2 regions of the Streptomyces sp. NEAU-YJ-81 genome follow, and region 2 is predicted to be linked to the other one. Evidence: predicted binding sites of a transcription regulator. Region 2 holds the regulator's gene; the other holds the start of a gene.
The links. The regulator HrcA, encoded in region 2, represses chaperone genes, less so after heat shock. The targets are predictions, from matches to a motif close to TTNGCACTCNGNNNNNCNGAGTGCNAA.
Positions count from the first base shown of each region.

Region 1: the regulator HrcA is predicted to act here: its motif matches at 1,919-1,945, upstream of groL (chaperonin GroEL).

Region 1 is NZ_JAGFNO010000001.1:980,666-984,210, reverse strand. It holds gene groL (chaperonin GroEL) at 132-1,757, opposite strand; gene J5X86_RS04310 (cold-shock protein) at 2,137-2,343, opposite strand; gene J5X86_RS04305 (MoaD/ThiS family protein) at 2,753-3,031, opposite strand; gene thrC (threonine synthase) at 3,028-3,545, opposite strand, start outside.
Region 2 is NZ_JAGFNO010000003.1:193,539-197,083, reverse strand. It holds gene dnaJ (molecular chaperone DnaJ) at 1-928, opposite strand, end outside; gene hrcA (heat-inducible transcriptional repressor HrcA) at 929-1,945, opposite strand; gene J5X86_RS09235 (MBL fold metallo-hydrolase) at 2,110-2,832, shown strand; gene J5X86_RS09230 (DUF3097 domain-containing protein) at 2,918-3,545, shown strand, end outside.

The DNA.
Region 1 (3,545 bases), on a different contig from region 2:
GCAGATACGCCGGACCCCGGATCCGCCCGCCCACCCCCAAAAAACGCCGTCGGGGCGGCACCCCTGGGAGAGGGTGCCGCCCCGACGTCCTGGACGGTACGACCGACCGGCGAACGAACGCGCCGAGTCGATCAGAAGTCCATGTCACCGCCCGGCATGCCGCCCGGAGCGCCCGCCGGGGCGGCCTTCTCCGGCTTGTCGGCGATGACGGCCTCGGTGGTGAGGAACAGCGCGGCGATCGACGCGGCGTTCTGCAGCGCGGAGCGCGTGACCTTGGCCGGGTCGATGATGCCCTCGGCGATCAGGTCGACGTACTCACCGGTCGCGGCGTTGAGGCCGTGGCCCGGGGTCAGGTTGCGCACCTTCTCGACCACGACGCCGCCCTCGAGACCGGCGTTGACCGCGATCTGCTTCAGCGGGGCCTCCAGGGCCAGGCGCACGGCCTGGGCACCGGTGGCCTCGTCGCCCTCGAGCTCCAGCTTCTCGAAGACCGAGACGGTCTGCAGCAGGGCCACGCCACCACCGGCGACGATGCCCTCCTCGACGGCCGCCTTGGCGTTGCGCACCGCGTCCTCGATGCGGTGCTTGCGCTCCTTGAGCTCGACCTCGGTGGCGGCACCGGCCTTGATGACGGCCACGCCGCCGGCCAGCTTCGCCAGGCGCTCCTGGAGCTTCTCGCGGTCGTAGTCCGAGTCCGAGGACTCGATCTCGGCGCGGATCTGGTTGACGCGGCCCTGCACCTGGTCGGTGTCGCCGGCGCCGTCCACGATGGTGGTCTCGTCCTTGGTGACGGTGACCTTGCGGGCGCGGCCGAGCAGGTCCACCCCGGCGTTCTCCAGCTTGAGGCCGACCTCCTCGGAGATGACGGTGCCACCGGTAAGGATGGCGATGTCACCGAGCATGGCCTTACGGCGGTCACCGAAGCCCGGGGCCTTGACGGCGACGGACTTGAAGGTGCCACGGATCTTGTTGACGACCAGGGTGGCCAGGGCCTCGCCCTCGACGTCCTCGGCGATGATCAGCAGCGGCTTGCCCGACTGCATGACCTTCTCGAGCAGCGGGAGGAGGTCCTTCACGCTGCTGATCTTGGAGTTGACGATCAGGATGTACGGGTCGTCGAGCGACGACTCCATACGCTCCATGTCCGTCGCGAAGTACGGGGAGATGTAGCCCTTGTCGAAGCGCATGCCCTCGGTGAGCTCGAGCTCGAGCCCGAAGGTCTGCGACTCCTCGACGGTGATGACACCTTCCTTGCCGACCTTGTCCATCGCCTCGGCGATGAGCTCACCGATCTGGGTGTCGGCGGCGGAGATGGAGGCGGTGGAGGCGATCTGCTCCTTGGTCTCCACGTCCTTGGCCTGCTCGAGAAGCTGGGCGGAGACGGCCTCGACGGCCTTCTCGATACCCCGCTTGAGCGCCATCGGGTTGGCACCCGCGGCGACGTTGCGGAGGCCCTCCTTGACCAGCGCCTGGGCGAGGACGGTCGCGGTCGTCGTGCCGTCACCGGCGACGTCGTCCGTCTTCTTCGCGACCTCCTTGACCAGCTCGGCGCCGATCTTCTCGTACGCGTCCTCGAGCTCGATCTCCTTGGCGATGGAAACACCATCGTTGGTGATCGTGGGGGCGCCCCACTTCTTCTCGAGGACGACGTTACGGCCCTTGGGGCCGAGGGTGACCTTGACGGCGTCGGCGAGCTGGTTCATCCCGCGCTCGAGGCCGCGCCGCGCCTCCTCGTCGAACGCGATGATCTTGGCCATGTGAAGTGGTCCTCCCAAGACGGGGTGGATTGCTCCGGACCGCGCTGGCGCCCGCGACGGACGGCCTGCCTGCCGTACGGTTCCTTGCCCCGCATGGCCTGGCGGGCCTCACCGACCCGGTCCTTCTGTCACTCTCAACGTCAGAGTGCTAACGCCAATGATTAGCACTCGGACCTATAGAGTGCAAGCGGCCGGAGGCCATCCTTGGGGGGTGGCGGCCGGGCGACGGGTGGGCGCAAGCGGCCGGAGGCCATCCACCCCCGGGGACGAAGCGACGCCAACCCCGTAACAATTCAGCGCGGACACGCCGAAGGGTCCGTACCCTGGCCGGGACACGGACCCTTCGGACTGTACTGTTCAGCTGCGTCGCGTCGGCGCGTCAGCCTACGGCCACGCGGACCATGTCGGCCTGCGGGCCCTTCTGACCCTGCGAGATCTCGAACTCGACCCGCTGGCCTTCCTCGAGGGTGCGGTACCCGTCCATCTGGATCGCGCTGTAGTGGACGAACACGTCCGCACCACCGTCGACCGCGATGAAGCCGTACCCCTTCTCCGCGTTGAACCACTTGACGGTGCCCTGAGCCATTCCTAACTCCCCTATTGCTGGCCCTTGCGCAGGACCGCACTCCGCGGACCCGGGTCAGACCTCACCCCCCGGATGTGGGGGGTGTGCGCCGGAACGCGTCGACCGCCGCTGAATGTATCCGTCCCAACGCCCTCTGCAACAGGTCAATCGGACGAGAATTCTGGGCACGGCCGAACGGTTAAAAGTGAGAATTTATGTGAAGTTCGGGCAAGCCGGGCGGGACATAGGGAACCAACCCGACAATTCGCGCTCACACTTTACGCACAACTTGACGAGTTCTCATATGTGGTTCCGGCCCGGGGGCCATCGGGGATTCCGGGCAACTGTATCGCGATTCCACACACGGAATCGCCCCGTCCGGTTGTCCCCGGACGGGGCGATGCCAAAGGTGAGGAGGGTGGACGCGGGGTCAGCAGCCGCCCGCGACCGCCGGGATGATCGAGATCCCGGCACCGTCCGGGGTAGCCGTGGCCAGGCCATCGGCGAAGCGGACGTCATCGTCATTGACGTAGACGTTGACGAAGCGGCGGAGCTTGCCGGTGTCGTCCAGCACGCGGGCCGCGATGCCCTGGTGGTTCTTCTCCAGGTCCGCCAGGACCTCGGCGAGGGTCGCGCCCTCGGCGGGGACCTCGGCCTGACCGGCGGTGTAGGTGCGCAGGATGGTCGGGATTCGGACGTTGACGCTCATGCGAGACCAGCCTCTCGGAACGAGTCAAGGGTGGGGCGGATGATGGCGGAGGGACCCGTGGTGGGGGCCACCGCGTCGAGGGTCTTGAGGCCGTCGCCGGTGTTGAGCACGACGGTCGTCAGGGACGGGTCGAGCAGACCGTCCTCGATCAGCTTCTTGGTCACGCCGACGGTCACCCCGCCCGCGGTCTCCGCGAAGATCCCCTCGGTGCGGGCGAGCAGCTTGATCGCGTCGACGATCTGCTCGTCGTTCACGTCCTCCACCGCGCCGCCCGTACGGCGGGCGATGTCCAGGACGTACGGGCCGTCCGCGGGGTTGCCGATGGCCAGCGACTTGGCGATGGTCTGCGGCTTCTGCGGCCGGACGACGTCATGGCCGGCCTTGAAGGCGGCGGAGACCGGGGAGCAGCCCTCGGCCTGGGCGCCGAAGATCTTGTAGGGCTTGTCCTCGACCAGACCGATCGCGATCAGCTCCTTCAGCCCCTTGTCGATCTTGGTTAGCTGGGAGCCGGAGG
Region 2 (3,545 bases):
GCTGGTGCAGCGGGATCGACTGGCCGGACTGGGTGCCGGGCCGGATGTCGACCTCCTCCATGCCGTCCAGCGTCTCCAGCGGCACCTTGGTGCCCAGCGACGCCGCCGTCATCGGGATGGTCACCGTGCAGTGCATATCGTCACCGCGCCGCTGGAAGACCGGGTGCGGGACCTCGTGGATCTCCACATACAGGTCGCCCGCCGGGCCGCCGCCCGGTCCGACCTCGCCCTCACCGGCCAGCTGGATCCTGGTGCCGTTGTCCACACCGGCGGGGATCTTCACGGTCAGGGTGCGCCGCGAGCGGATCCGGCCGTCGCCCGCGCACTCCGGGCACGGAGTCGGCACCACGGTGCCGAAGCCCTGGCACTGGGGGCACGGCCGCGAGGTCATGACCTGGCCCAGGAAGGACCGCGTCACCTGGGAGACCTCACCGCGGCCACGGCACATGTCACAGGTCTGCGCCGAGGTGCCCGGCGCCGCGCCCTCGCCGCTGCACGTCGTGCAGACGACCGCGGTGTCGACCTGGATGTCCTTGGTGGTCCCGAACGCGGCCTCGCTGAGCTCCACGTCCAGCCGGATCATCGCGTCCTGACCGCGCCGGGTCCTGGAGCGCGGACCGCGCTGCGAGGCGGTCCCGAAGAACGCGTCCATGATGTCGGAGAAGTTGCCGAAGCCCCCTCCGAAGCCGCCGGCACCACCGCCGCCCGCCCCGGACATCGGGTCCCCGCCCAGGTCGTAGACCTGCTTCTTCTGTGGGTCCGACAAGACCTCGTAAGCGGCGTTGATCTCCTTGAACCGCTCCTGGGTCTTCGGATCCGGGTTCACATCCGGATGCAGCTCGCGTGCGAGCCGGCGGAATGCCTTCTTGATCTGGTCCTGCGAGGCATCACGCGGCACGCCCAGGACTGCGTAGTAGTCCGTCGCCACTTACGACTCCGCCAGGATCTGTCCGACGTAACGTGCCACTGCGCGTACCGCTCCCATCGTTCCGGGGTAGTCCATGCGGGTCGGTCCGACCACGCCGAGTTTGGCGACCGCCTCGTCGCCGGAACCGTAGCCGACCGCGACGACCGAGGTGGCGTTGAGCCCCTCGTGAGCATTCTCATGCCCGATCCGCACGGTCATACCCGAGTCCTTGGCCTCGCCCAGCAACTTGAGGAGGACGACATGCTCCTCGAGTGCCTCCAGGACGGGCCGGATCGTCAGGGGGAAATCATGCACGAAACGCGTGAGGTTCGCGGTGCCGCCGATCATCAGCCGCTCCTCGGTCTCCTCCACAAGCGTCTCGAGCAAGGTCGACAGCACGATCGAGACGGTCCCCCGGTCCTCCTGTTCGAAGGACTCCGGAAGATCCTGCACCAACTGCGGCACATCCGCGAAACGCCGACCCACGACCCGGCTGTTGAGCCGGGCGCGCAGATCGGCCAGCGAGTCCTCGGTGATCGGGGTGGGGCAGTCCACCATGCGCTGCTCCACCCGGCCGGTGTCCGTGATCAGCACCAGCATCACCCGGGCCGTGGCCAGCGGCAGCAGCTCCACATGGCGCACCGTCGAACGGGTCAGCGACGGATACTGCACCACCGCCACCTGCCGGGTCAGCTGCGCCAGCAGCCGGACCGTGCGGCCCACCACGTCATCGAGGTCGACCGCGCCGTCCAGGAAGTTCTGAATGGCCCGCCGCTCCGGGCTGGACAGCGGCTTCACTCCCGCCAGCTTGTCCACGAAGAGGCGATAGCCCTTGTCCGTGGGGATCCGCCCGGCGCTCGTATGCGGCTGGGCGATGAACCCCTCGTCCTCCAGAGCGGCCATGTCGTTACGCACCGTGGCCGGCGAGACCCCCAGCCGGTGCCGCTCGGTGAGCGCCTTGGAGCCGACCGGCTCCTCCGTCCCCACATAGTCCTGGACAATGGCACGCAGCACCTCGAGTCTGCGTTCGCTGAGCACCCCGCGCACCTCCAGTCCAGCGGTCTCATCAGGTCGTCCGCCTGGCACTCACCGGGCACGAGTGCCAGACCCCCTTCGCCAGTGTACGGCGGGGTGCGGTGGCATGGGCAAGAGCCGCCGCTGGCAGCAACTCTCCCCCATCCCCGTTGAGCTAGCGTCGCGGTATGGAGACGTGTTGGGAAGAGGCAGGCTGGGAGCGGCTCGCACCCGGTGTGGCCCGCCGTCGGTCGCCGGAGTGGGACGAGACGGTCGGCGTGGTCGTCGGCCGGACCGACATCCTCGTCGTGGACACCGGCGCGACCCTGCGCGCCGGGGCCGAGCTGCGCGCCCTGATCACCCGGCTGACCGGCCGCCGCCCCACCCGGATCGCGCTCACCCATCCGCACTTCGACCACGTCCTGGGCTCGGCCGCCTTCGCGGGCTGCGAGGTGTACGGGGCCACGGGCATGGACGAGCTGCTGCGCCGTGAGCGGGAGACGCTGCGCGAGGACGCGATCCGCCACGGAGTGGACCGGGACGCCGCCACCGAGGCCGTGGACCATCTGGTCGGCCCGCACCACCTGGTCTCCGGGGAGCTCACCCTCGACCTGGGCGACCGGCCGGTGCTGCTGGCCAATGTGGGGCCCGGCCACACCGCCCATGACCTGGCCGTTCTGGTGCCCGGCCGGCCCGAGGTGGTCTTCTGCGGCGATCTGGCGGAGGAGTCCGGCACGCCGCAGGCCGGACCCGACGCGATCCCCGGCCGCTGGCCCGCCGCCCTCGACCGGCTGCTCACCCTCGGCGGCCCGGACGCGCGGTACGTCCCGGGGCACGGCTCGGTCGTGGACGCCGGGTTCGTCCGGGCCCAACGCGACGAACTGGCGGCCCGCTTCGGCGTGTCTCTCTAGGCGTCCACCTAGCCGCCCAACTAGGCGTCCACCTAGTTGTCCGCACTACAGGAGTGGGCTGTCGTCGCGCGCTATCGTCATCCGGATGCGACAGTACGACCCGGACCTCACCCCGCCCTGGAAGCGGCAGCGGCCCGCCCCCGAGGTCCCCGCCGATCCGGACCTCGTCGTGGAGGAGGTCACCACCGGCTTCTGCGGCGCCGTGATCCGCTGCGAGAAGACCGCCGAGGGACCCACGGTCACTCTGGAGGACCGCTTCGGCAAACATCGTGTCTTCCCCATGGAGCCGCGCGGTTTTCTGCTCGAGGGGCGTGTCGTCACCCTCGTACGCCCGCGCGCGGCGGCGCCCAGCGCGCCCCAGCGCACGGCCTCGGGGTCGATCGCCGTTCCGGGAGCGCGCGCGAGGGTCGCCCGTGCGGGGCGCATCTATGTCGAGGGGCGCCATGACGCGGAGCTGGTGGAGCGGGTCTGGGGCGACGATCTGCGTATCGAGGGCGTCGTCGTGGAGTACCTGGAGGGCGTCGACGACCTGCCCGCCATCGTCGATGACTTCTCCCCCGGCCCGGACGCCCGGCTCGGCGTCCTGGTCGACCATCTGGTGACGGGCTCCAAGGAGTCCCGTATCGCCGCACAGGTCACCGGCGAGCATGTGCTGGTCCTCGGCCACCCCTATATCGACATCTGGGAGGCCGTGAAGCCGTCCTCCGTCGGCA